Regions from separate parts of the Lysinibacillus sp. NPDC056185 genome, predicted to be linked through region 2. Evidence: riboswitches for the same ligand, from Rfam matches in the RefSeq annotation. Region 2 holds a riboswitch; each other region holds the start of a gene.
The links. A riboswitch is a leader RNA that binds a small molecule or an ion and turns the genes downstream of it on or off. The one in region 2 is predicted to bind S-adenosylmethionine.
Positions count from the first base shown of each region.

Region 1: another riboswitch for S-adenosylmethionine. It lies ahead of ACMZ42_RS23375 (bifunctional homocysteine S-methyltransferase/methylenetetrahydrofolate reductase); the one in region 2 lies ahead of ACMZ42_RS07005 (MetQ/NlpA family ABC transporter substrate-binding protein).
Region 3: another riboswitch for S-adenosylmethionine. It lies ahead of ACMZ42_RS19530 (Na+/H+ antiporter NhaC family protein); the one in region 2 lies ahead of ACMZ42_RS07005 (MetQ/NlpA family ABC transporter substrate-binding protein).
Region 4: another riboswitch for S-adenosylmethionine. It lies ahead of ACMZ42_RS22150 (O-acetylhomoserine aminocarboxypropyltransferase/cysteine synthase family protein); the one in region 2 lies ahead of ACMZ42_RS07005 (MetQ/NlpA family ABC transporter substrate-binding protein).

Region 1 is NZ_JBLLLQ010000036.1:31,154-34,275, reverse strand. It holds gene ACMZ42_RS23380 (protoporphyrinogen oxidase) at 1-1,014, shown strand, start outside; SAM riboswitch class I at 1,140-1,238, shown strand; gene ACMZ42_RS23375 (bifunctional homocysteine S-methyltransferase/methylenetetrahydrofolate reductase) at 1,331-3,122, shown strand, end outside.
Region 2 is NZ_JBLLLQ010000005.1:68,475-71,596, forward strand. It holds gene ACMZ42_RS07000 (methionine ABC transporter ATP-binding protein) at 1-1,014, opposite strand, end outside; gene ACMZ42_RS07005 (MetQ/NlpA family ABC transporter substrate-binding protein) at 1,120-1,953, opposite strand; SAM riboswitch class I at 2,044-2,148, opposite strand; gene ACMZ42_RS07010 (pyridoxal phosphate-dependent aminotransferase) at 2,336-3,122, opposite strand, start outside.
Region 3 is NZ_JBLLLQ010000023.1:59,202-62,323, forward strand. It holds gene ACMZ42_RS19530 (Na+/H+ antiporter NhaC family protein) at 211-1,491, opposite strand; SAM riboswitch class I at 1,600-1,707, opposite strand; gene ACMZ42_RS19535 (hypothetical protein) at 1,947-2,294, opposite strand; gene crcB (fluoride efflux transporter CrcB) at 2,325-2,654, opposite strand; gene crcB (fluoride efflux transporter CrcB) at 2,651-3,013, opposite strand.
Region 4 is NZ_JBLLLQ010000031.1:4,770-7,891, forward strand. It holds gene ACMZ42_RS22140 (DASS family sodium-coupled anion symporter) at 1-258, opposite strand, end outside; gene ACMZ42_RS22145 (glycerol-3-phosphate acyltransferase) at 445-1,077, opposite strand; SAM riboswitch class I at 1,336-1,449, shown strand; gene ACMZ42_RS22150 (O-acetylhomoserine aminocarboxypropyltransferase/cysteine synthase family protein) at 1,567-2,868, shown strand.

The DNA.
Region 1 (3,122 bases), on a different contig from region 2:
GAAGGTAAAAAAGAAGCGTTAAAGGATTTAACAATGCCGAATGAAAGGTTTACAAAGGAAAGCTCGATTGGGGAATTTTTAACGTATTATTTAGGTGAGGAGCTTGTTCAAAACCAAATAGCGCCGGTACTTGCAGGTGTATATTCTGGAGATTTAAATCAACTTTCAATTGCTTCGACTTTACCGTATTTAATCGATTACAAAAACGATTACGGTAGTATTATTAAAGGTTTTGATGCAAACAGGAAACAATTTGTGAAAGCCTCCAACAAAAAATTTATTTCATTTAAAAATGGTTTATCGTCACTAATTGATCGACTTGAAGAAACATTAACGGATGTAGAAATTATAAAAGGAATTGCCACTACTAGTGTTAAAAAGCAGGAGAATCTATACTCTGTTACGTTAGCAAACGGTAAAATGATTGAAGCAAATCATGTTGTATTGGCACTGCCAAATGAAGCGGTACAAAGCTTATTACAGGATGAATCGTTGAACGGCTATTTTGAACAATTTAATACTGCATCCGCCATTACGATTTATTTAGGATTTGATGTTCCCGATAATAGATTGCCAGCAGATGGAACAGGCTATATTGTGTCACATAATTCGGATGTTATTTGTAATGCAGCAACGTGGACAAGCCGCAAGTGGAAACATACCTCTGCAGAAGGGAAATTACTTGTACGACTTTTTTATAAGAGCATTAACCCTAAGTATGAGAGATTGCGTATGATGACAGATGAAGAGTTAGCAGCAGTTGCTCTTGAGGATGTAAGAAAAAGCTTGGGGATTGAGGAAAAACCAACTGTTGTTGACGTGACAAAATGGATCGACCAGATGCCGAAGTACGACTTGGCACATCGTGAAGCGTTGCAAGGTCTCTTACAAGAGCTCGAGAAAAACTATCCAAATTTATCAATAGCGGGATGCTCATATTTTGGAGTAGGCATAGGTGCATGTATTCAAAACGGTAAAAAAATTGGTGAAGAACTTGTAGAAAAACTATCGTAATTGTTTGATATAAATCAAAATATTATAAATTTCGTAAAAATTATCCTTTGTTCAGTGAAATAGTCTTGACTCAATCGTTCGTAAACGATATGATTCTTTTAATTATTTAAAAAATTCATACTAAATTCTTATCAAGAGAAGCAGAGGGACTGGCCCTATGAAGCTTCAGCAACCAACTTAATGTCAGGTGCTAAATCCAGAAGACCGTGTGTCGAAGATGAGAAGGAAAACAATTACGAAATGACGTAAAAGCCTTCTTTTTTTATGAAAGAAGGCTTTTTTTTATTTTAAAGATTAGGGAAGAGAGGTTAGTTTTATGGAATTGCTTGAAAGGTTAAAAACGCATGTTCTAACAGCAGATGGTGCAATTGGTACAGTTTTATACGGCTACGGCTTGGAGTACTGTCATGAGGAAATGAATGTACAGAGACCTGAATTAATTGAAAAGATTCATAGAGAATATATTGCAGCTGGTGCTGATATTATTCAGACGAATACTTACGGAGCTAATGCCATAAAATTAGCCCGCTATGGGTTAGAATCTCGTGTACAACAGTTTAATGAAGCTGCTATAACGATTGCAAAACGAGCAGCGGCAGATGGTGGACAATTTGTTTTAGGTACTATTGGGGGAATCCGTGGTATTCGTAAAAGTGACGCAACGTTAGAGGAAATTTTAGCAACCGTTGATGAGCAGGCAACAGTTTTACTGGCAGGAAATCCAGATGGTCTTTTACTTGAAACTTATTATGATTTTGAAGAGCTAACGGCGACTTTAACAATGCTACGATCTAAAACGAAATTACCGATTATCGCTCAAGTTTCTATGCACGAACCCGGAATATTACAAAATGGAATGAGCTTAAATAATGCCTTACATAAACTTGAAGCGTTAGGTGCTGATATCGTAGGTGTCAACTGTCGCTTAGGCCCTCACCATACTATACAAGCATTTGAAGGAGTAGAGCTTCCTGAGAAGGCATTTATGTCAGCGTATCCGAACGCCTCTCTTCTTGATTTGGAGGATGGGCGTGTCGTTTATGAGTCGGAGGCAGATTATTTTGGTCGAGCAGCTGTAGAGCTTCGTGATCAGGGGGTACGTTTAATTGGTGGTTGTTGTGGAACGACACCAAAGCATATTGCTGCAGTGAAAAAGTACTTAGAGGAGCTATCTCCGGTTGAGGAAAAGTATGCAAAGCCGGAAAAAGTAGAGATTGTCCGTGAGGCAGAGCCAGCAAATTATGAGCCATTACATGAAAAAGTAAAACGTGAACGCTCGGTTATTGTGGAATTAGATACACCAAGACATTTAGAAATTGAAGGCTTTATTGAAGGTGCAAAAAAAATATATGAGGCGGGCGCAGATGTAGTCATGATGGCCGATAACTCTCTTGCTTCTCCAAGGATTAGTAATGTCGCAATGGGAGCCTTACTGAAAGAAACACACGGGGTACGCCCGTTAACCCATATAACATGCCGAGATCGTAATTTAATTGGTCTTCAATCACATTTAATGGGATTAAATGCACTAGGGATTCATGATATTTTAGCAGTTACTGGAGATCCGACAAAGGTAGGCGATTTCCCAGGAGCAACTAGCGTTTATGACGTATCTTCAATGGAGCTGATCCAATTAATAAAACAATTAAATGAAGGTGTATCGTTCTCAGGGAAACCGCTTCGAAAAAAGGCAAATTTCTCTGTAGCGGCTGCGTTTAATCCTAATGTACGTGTACTAGATCGCGCTGTCTCTCGATTAGAAAAGAAAATTGAACATGGGGCAGATTATTTTATTTCACAGCCTGTTTATACAAAGGAAAAAATCGTGGAAATTTACGAGGCGACAAAGCATTTAGAAACACCAATTTATATAGGCATTATGCCAGTAACGAGCTATAAAAGTGCGGAGTTCTTACATCATGAAGTGCCAGGCATCAAACTATCTGATGATGCATTAGCACGTATGAGGGCTTGTGGCGATGATAAGGAACGCGCAACACTAGAAGGAATTGCAATTGCTAAAGAATTAGTAGAAGTAGCAGCGGAATATTTCAATGGTATTTACCTCATCACACCATTTTTACGCTATGATATGACGCTAGAATTAA
Region 2 (3,122 bases):
TTCGCCTCCTAATTCCTCAACGCTTACTCCGTTTTCTGTAAAATACTTAAGTGCTTTTTCTACGATATGTGCTTCACCGTGTAGATGCACGACAATATTACCGACAATGCCGTTTTTTAATTCAATGATATTGGCGGTTAAAATATTCGGTTGAACATCATAAACTTTACTCACTTCTGCTAGTAATGGTTTCCCTGTACTTTCACCAAGGAATGTTAAACGAATAACGCTTCCTGAAACATTTAATTGCTCGATAAGGGAAGGGGATAAATTACGTTGAGAAATGGTATTTAAAAACTTTCGTGTCGTTGGATGCTGAGGCTTTGAAAATAGGTCTATAGCAGAGCCGTATTCCACAACCGCCCCTGATTCAAGAACAGATACATCGTCGCAAATTTTTTGAATAACATTCATTTCATGTGTAATGAGTAAAATAGTGATGCCTAGCTCGCGATTAATTTTCAAGAGAAGCTCAAGAATGGCGTCAGTTGTTTCGGGGTCGAGTGCACTTGTCGCTTCATCACTGAGCAAAATCTCAGGCTCTTGGGCAAGGGCACGTGCAATAGCGACACGTTGCTTTTGACCACCTGAAAGCTGGCTAGGATAGCTATCTAATTTCTCTGTTAGGCCAACAATTTCTGCATATTTTGCAACGCGTTTTTTCACTTCGGAGTCGTTATAGCCTAGAAGCTTTAATGGTACCGAGATATTGTTGTAAACAGTCGCTGTTTTTAAAAGGTTAAAATGCTGGAATATCATCCCGATTTTTTGACGAGTTTTGCGAAGGTCGTTTAGAGAAAGGGAAGTAATATCTACATGATCGATTAATACCTTTCCTGTTGTTGGACGTTCTAATAAATTGACACAGCGAATAAGGGTACTTTTTCCTGCACCACTGTAGCCAATAACCCCATGAATTTCACCTTTTTTGACATGCAAGTTAATACCATCTACTGCTTTGACGATACCATTTTTAGTTTTAAATTCTTTTGTTATATTTTCTAGTTGAATCATACGGTGATATCTCCTTTCTTAGTCCTTCTATAAATCAAGAATCTGCTAGCTTTCCTGTAGGAGTCCCGCAGATTCTTGATTTTATGAATGGTCCTTAATCGTCACTTACCAGCTTGGAATTACAGAGCCTTGGAATTCTTCTTCAATAAAATTGCGTACCTCATCAGATTGATAAGCTTCAACAAATTTTTTGATCGTTGGGTCATCTTTGTTTTCGGCACGTACTACAATGTAATTCACATATGGAGAGTCCGTAGATTCTAAAAGAATGGAGTCTTTTTTAGGATTAATGCCAGCATCAAGAGCGAAGTTTGTATTAATAGCTGCTACATCTACTTCACTAAGCTGTTTTGGAATTTGTGCAGCCTCTAATTCAATGAATTTCAAATTCTTTTTGTTTTCTTCCACATCGCGAATAGATGCTGTTAAGTCTGCACCGTCTTTTAATTTAATATAGCCTGCCTCTTGAAGGACAAATAGAGCACGAGCCCCGTTTGTTGGATCATTTGGCAATCCGAACGTTGCACCATCAGGAACGTCATCAAATGATTTATATTTCTCAGAGTATATGCCTAGAGGATTTAAAATTGTTTTTCCAACTGGCACTAAATCTGTATTGTGATCTTTGTTAAATGTCTCGAGGAATGGCTTGTGTTGATAACTGTTTACATCAAGATCGCCCTCTGCTAACGATGTATTTGGTAAAACATAATCAGAGAAAGATTTTACTTCTACCTCTAAGCCATTTTCTTTGGCAACTTTTGCTACAACCTCAGCAATTTGTTCGTGTGGACCAGAAGTTACACCTACTACAATTTTATTTTCATTAATAGCCTTATTTTGACTATCCTTACTATTTTCTTTAGTACCACAGCCTACTAATGCTGCTACTAATGTGAGACTTGCTAAACCTAATAAAATTTTATTTTTCTTTTTCATGAAACATACCTCCAAAGTTTTTTTATCGGTTTTTGAAAATAAAAAAAACTCTCTTAAAAAAATTAAGAGAGGCTCATAAAAAAGTGTCCTCTCTTATCTTTCAAACGATGATCGTTTGCAGGATTTAGCACCTTCCTTAAAAAAGGAGGTTGCCGAGCTTCATAGGGCCAGTCCCTCAGCTACTCTTGATAAGAGATTTATAATATTTTTTTGTAAATCCGATAGAACTAATATAAATTATAGGATATAGTAAGTCAATTGAATTTTTAAAATTTTTTATTTTGTTATAATATTTAGTTGCGAAAGAATCCGCAAGAAAGAGACAAAACTGTTCCCATAGCAAGTTTGAGCTAATGGAACAGTTTTTCGGGTAGAGTCTACTTCATGAGTTAAATAAGTTTAATTTTTCAATTCTACTGATCGCTTCACGTAAGCGGTCTTCGCTAACAAGTAAGCCAACCCGGACATAGCCTTCACCATATTGACCGAAGCCATTGCCTGCAGCTACTGCGATATCAGCTTTGTCGAGCAATAAATCGGCAAATTGTTCACTCGTAAAACCTAATGGAACAGGGAGCCATGCAAAGAAAGAGCCTCTCGGTGCTGTTACTTGCCAACCAATTCGCTGAGCTTCTTCGATCAGTACGTTTCGTCGACGCTCATAAGTCGCACTTAGCTTATCCGCGCAACTCTGGGAAGCAGTAAGTGCAACTGCCGCGGCTTGTTGCACGGCAGGGAATTGACTACAAAATAGATGATCTTGAATAAGGTTAATGGCTGCAACAATATCAGGGTTACCAACTGCAAAACCAATGCGCCAGCCTGCCATATTATACGTTTTGGATAATGTATACATTTCGATACCGACATCTTTTGCACCGTCAGCTTGCAGGAAGCTGATAGGTTTATTGCCGTCAAATCCAATCGCCCCGTAGGCAAAATCATGTGCTACGATAATATTGTGCTCTTTTGCAAAGCGTACTGTTTCCTCGAAAAATTCAAGTGTTGCAGTACCGCCAGTTGGGTTATTCGGGTAATTCAAGTAAAGCATCTTCGCCTTTTCTTTTACTGCATCGGATAAAGCATTATAATCAGGCAGAAAATGATTTTCTGCAAAAAGAGGCATAACTTCAAAATTAACATCACCTAATACGACACCTGATAAGTAA
Region 3 (3,122 bases), on a different contig from region 2:
GCGATTGGACCTATTCTTGGAATTGGATTTATGTTCAAATATAGACGCTACGAAATAACTAATGAGAAAGTGTAATTATAACTTTTAAGTATTATCTCTATCACAAAAAATGAATAGCCTCAAATTGAAAAATCCAATCGTTTTGATTATTTCTTTCAAAACAATTGGATTATTTTAATGGTAAATCAATATTTTTTTTAGTGATGTAGCTCAGGCTTTCTTTTCTTTCGGGTATCCGATGAGGATAGCAATGGTTCCACAAATTCCTATAAGGACTGGATAGAAAGAGTATTGCAGCATGCTCACTGGCGATATTCCGGCTACACTAGCGGCTGCTAGGAATTGGGCTCCATATGGCAGTAGACCTTGGATCGTACAGGAGAAAATATCTAATATACTTGCGGATTTTCTCGGCTCAATCTCATACTGTTCAGCAATATTTTTTGCAAGTGGACCAGCAATTAAAATAGCAATCGTATTATTGGCCGTAGATAAATTTGTTAAACCCACTAGGCCGGCAATGCCAAATTCAGCACCTTTTTTCGATTTAATCCTTTTTGTTGCAAGGTGAAGTAGAAAGTCAATCCCTCCGTTAAACTTAATAACCTCCACCATTCCAGCTATTAATATCGCAAGGAATGCCATTTCATACATGCCTGACATTCCTTCGCCGATCTTTTGAAAAAGGCTCATTAAGTGATAGCTGCCATCCGCTAAGCCAACAGCCCCGGCAAGAACAATCCCAGATGCCAGAACAAGGAAAACATTCATTCCAGCTAACGCTAAAATAATAACCAAAACATAGGGAACAATTTTTACCCAACTATAGCTTAAATGCTCCACTTGTGCAGTTTCACCCATTGTGATAACTCCTAAAATAAGGCTCGTTACAATAGCTGCCGGCAACACAATCCAAAAATTCACCTTAAATTTATCCTTCATTTGTGCACCTTGTGAACGAACGGCAGTAATTGTTGTATCTGAAATAAAAGATAAATTATCGCCAAACATCGAACCGCCAACAATCGCTGCCATTACTAAAGCCATGGAAAGGTCGATATGCTCGCTTATCCCAACTCCAATTGGAGCCAGTGCAACAATCGTTCCCACCGATGTACCCATTGATAGGGAGATAAAGCAGGCGATGATGAACAAGCCTACGACAAGTAAGTTTGGCGGAACGACCGATAAAGCAAAGTTTACAGTGGAGTCCACTGCCCCCATGCCTTTTGCTACCGCTGAAAAGGCACCAGCCAAGAGAAAAATAATGACCATCAGCATGACATTTAAGTTTCCTGCGCCTTTGCAAAAAATATCAACCTTTTGCGCAAACGATTCTTTTCGATTCATTGCCAAAGCCACAGCGCCTGAAATAGAAATGGCTACAATGACAGGGAAGGCGTAAAAATCACCTGTAATAACCCCTGAACCAATAAATAAAATTAAAAAAACAACAAATGGGATCAGCGCCCATGGATTCTCTTTCTTCATGTCTACCTCCAAAAAATAAAATTGGACACGTCTTTTGTCCATTCTTTTTACGATAAAAAGGCCTCTTCTTGTAACAACAAGAAGAGGCCTTATATCTATAAAACACTCCTCTTATCTATCAAGCCTTTGCCTGCTGGATTTGGCACAGTAACTTAAATCATAAGTTCCGCTGCCGAGATTTCATCGGGCCAGTCCCTCCATCTCTCTTGATAAGAAGCAAATATATTATTTTTTTTCACAATAATAAATATTATAATAAAAAGTCGATTTTTGCAACATATTTTTAATCAAGCTTGGTTTAAAAGCTATATTAATTAAGGAAATTGAACAAATAAGAGGTTTAGAGGATAGGAAAGCGTGAATTTTTGGTGTCGCTGTTTTTACGCAGCACAACTTGATTTAACAACTGAAAGGGGGAAAAAGGAGGCGCCCTTAGAATTGGAGGGGCGCCTCACCTAAAACATTTGTGGTAAAAATTCCGTCATAAAGCGTTGATTTTTACGTAGCCATATTTTTAAAATCATACGATGTGTTAGGAGGCGTTGTCTTTTTTGTGGTCTAGCCTTTGCTTCTATTAAACTTTGTAGTAGAGTGCATGTTTCTGTTGCCAATCCTTGAGGATCTACGAGGACGTCAAGTTTATAATCAATTAACTGAGCAGCCTGAACCTTTGCAAGTAATTGTGCAAAGCGAGTATTCATTTCTGGAAAGTTTTCTTCTAGTTCTAAGTCGATTAAAGTATATAATGTTTGTTCAATTTCAGCTTCGAGCGCTTGTAATTGTTCAATGGACGGCTGTGTCAAAAAATCACCTCTAGTATTTCAAAAATGCTGCTACACAAGGACAAAGCCAAGTGCCGCGAAAAGTAAACCGAATAAAACTGTAGTGCATATATAAATAATCGCTTGCCTCCATTTTTTCTGCTCTAAGAGTTGCAAACATTCAAAACCAAATGTTGAAAAGGTCGTATATGCTCCTAAAAAACCAAGCCCTATAAACTGCCAAATCCAATCACTTGGATGTAATGCAAATAGAAAGCCAAGTGCAAAAGAACCCGTTATATTAATAAAAAATGTTGCCCATGGGTATGTATGGACAATCAATTTTCCTAGATAAAATCTTGTTAGTGCACCCAAAAATCCACCGATACCAATCATTATCATACGAAGCGCCCCTTTGCTAGTTTAAATCCTAGCCATGCACAAGCTAAACCGCCAAAAACACTTACAAAAATATAAAGAACGGCTTGTAGCCATTTACTATCCTGCAAAAGTAATAGCGTTTCTAAAGAAAATGTTGAAAAGGTTGTAAAAGCACCAAAAAAGCCAGTACCAATTCCTATAATAACAGGTGTTCGCTTTGTAAACGTTGTAAATAGCCATGCTAAACAAAAGCAGCCAATTAAGTTCATACAAAGTGTCGCAAATGGAAAACCACCGTTATTTGAAAGTACTAGACCAAGGCTATATCGACAGATGGCACCCAAAAATCCGCCGATTCCAACAGCTAAAAATGATTTCAAAGTAAAGACTCCTTATTAAAATGTCTATATTAAAAAGTGTATCATGAGATACCCATTTTAGATAATAGTTAGGCGTTAAATTAAAGTTGGGTGATAAATTAAAAAAGTT
Region 4 (3,122 bases), on a different contig from region 2:
TGGATCTTCCATTGACGGAGCTAGCCCTAGTAAGATTGTAACGAGAGCAATAATCATGGCAGAGCTAACGGGATAGGATACTGCTTCTGTAACCCATAGGATGACCGCGAAAGCTAAAATAGCCAAAGCTCGTTGTCCGGCTACAGGTAAATCGCCGTTGTTAGGTAAAAAAGTAATGATGATTAATGAAGCGAAGGCTAATCCAATCCAGAGTGGTTTCAAATTACGTTTCTGTTTTGCTTGTTCAGAAGTAGACATACTTTTCATCCTTTCTTAAACATGACTGTAATTTTCACATCGGCTAGTAAAATGCTTTATTAAGAAAGTTAATTTGTCTAATTATTGTAAAAAAACTAGTATGTGAAATACCCTCTATTTATAGCGATAATGGGCAGTTGCGAGAAAATATACGGTCAAAGAAAAGACAAAAATATCCAAAAGATTTTATTTTTTCTTTTTGAATGCTGAAGTTACTTTAGGCTCAGTTCCTAGCATCAATCGCTTAATATTTTCGATATGCAAAATGATGGCTATACCAAAAAGTAATAGGGCTAAAATCGTTGGGCCAACTCCAGGAATCCATAAATAAGTGGCTGTACAAAAAACGAGATAAAATTCAAGTACACCGACAATTAAATAGTTCGTCACGAAAGATAAAATAACAAATAAAATGAGTGCAAACAAGCCAATTTTCCAATCAATCGCAAGTAATATTCCTATGATTGAAGCAGTTCCTTTACCGCCATTGAAGCCCATATAAAATGGGAAATTATGACCTAGAATGACACCGGAAGCTACGATATAGATGAAGAGCCAAACTTGTACTTCTGTTAATTGTGTTATATCTGCTAAATAAACATGTGCACCGATTATAGCTGCAACGCCTTTACCGATATCGATCAGTGCAACTAATATGCCGTATTTCCAGCCAAGGGAAAGTGTTGCATTAGAGGCACCTGCATTGCCATGACCGGCCATTTTTAAATCTACCCCTGATAAAAACTGAGCAACTTTAGAGCCGTGAATACAGCCAATCAAATAACCAACAAGAAGAAAAATAATAACGGCTTTTATCATAAAAATTCTCCTTTCCAAATAATGGGTTCATCACAAAAGTTCTAACATTGTGTTAGCCCGAAGCCCCTAGGAAACGCCCAGCTGAAACGGAAATCAGTCCATGCTTTGGTGACCAAAACAATAAATATCTAAAATAGTGTATGTGTTTGGATTACGTAAAGAAGCAGACAGAAGTTTCGGAAAAAATAAAATTTTAGTATTGACAGAGAAAAAGTCTATGTTTATACTTTGTAACAACGATGGAAATTGAATCTCATACTCTTATCAAGAGCGGCGGAGGGATAGGCCCTATGATGCCCGGCAACCAGTAAGTGACGAACTTGCTAAGGTGCTAATTCCTACAGATTCTTACTTGGATCTGGCAGATAAGGGGAGGAAAACTTGCAACCGCAACCCTCTTCTTAGCTGAAGAGGGTTTTTGTTTTCTACTGAAAAAATCCTCCTCATCTCCGGTACCATCGTAAAAAAATAACCATTTGGAGGTATACAATGACAAAATTTAAACCAGAAACATTGCTGTTACACGGTGGCCAAGAGCCAGACCCGGTAACAGGATCTCGTACAGTACCCGTATATCGCTCAACGGCTTTCGTTTTTAAAGACACTGCTCATGCGCAACGTCTTTTTGCCTTAGAGGAAGCTGGTAATATTTACACTCGTATTACAAACCCAACTGTAGATGTTTTTGAAAAACGCGTCGCTTTATTAGAAGGCGGTACAGCAGCAGTAGCACTTTCATCTGGTGCAGCAGCAATCGCGTTTTCCATTTTAAATCTTGCAGGGGCAGGCGATGAAATTGTTGCAGGTAGCTCTTTATACGGAGGTACTTATAATTTATTCGCTAACACACTACCAAACTACGGTATTAAAACGATTTTTGTAGATGAAACAAATCCAGAAAATTTCAAAGCTGCTATTACTGATAAAACAAAGGCCGTGTTCGCTGAAGTTTACGGTAACCCAAGTTTAAAGGTACTAGATATTGAAGCAGTAGCAAATATAGCACATGAAAACGGCTTACCATTAATTATTGATAGCACATTTGCTTCACCATATGGCTCTACACCAATTGACTACGGTGCAGATATCGTTGTTCATTCTGCAACGAAATGGATTGGTGGTCATGGAACAACTTTAGGTGGCGTTGTAGTAGATGCAGGGAAGTTCGATTGGACTCGTGGACGTTTCCCAGGCTTTACTGAGCCAGATGCTTCTTATCACGGTTTGCGTTATGGTATTGACACAGCTGATGCAGCATTCGCCACAAAACTGCGTGTGCAACTGCTACGTGACTTTGGACCAACATTAAGTGCTGATGCGGCATTTAATTTATTACAAGGTTTAGAAACGCTTCATTTGCGTATTCCTAAACACAATGAAAATGCATTAGCAGTAGCTGAATATTTACGAAACCACCCATCTGTGGAATATGTAAATTACAACGGCTTAGAAGATTTCCCTACCCATAATTTAGCTAAAAAATATTTAAGAAATGGCTTCGGTTCTGTACTTACATTTGGCATTAAAGGTGGACGTGAAGCAGGGCGTAAGTTAATCGATAGTGTGAAATTATTCTCACACGTAGCAAATGTAGGGGATGCTAAATCATTAATTATTCATCCAGCATCTACTACACATCAGCAACTATCTGCTGAAGAGCTAATCCAAACTGGCGTAACCGAGTCGCTCATTCGCTTATCAATCGGTTTAGAGGCAGTAGAGGACATCATTGCAGATTTAGAACAAGCTATTGAACAAGTAACAGCTTCACAACAAGAAGTAGAAGCTTAATAAATAAAATACATTGGCTAATGTTGTAGCGTTTACGTATTTTCTCATTCGATAGGCCTCATTTGGTAATGCGTCAAACGTTGCTACATCATCCGCTCGCCTCATTTGGTGAGAGTAATGAAATGGTTTAAAATTAATACCAAGTAATTTTATAAGTATTGTTGACTTGGTTAAATCCTTGTTTTATACTAGGAAATAAGAAAAGTGTTCGAAGGGCTACCAACCTAGAACCAATTTAAAGCGCCGACTTGTTG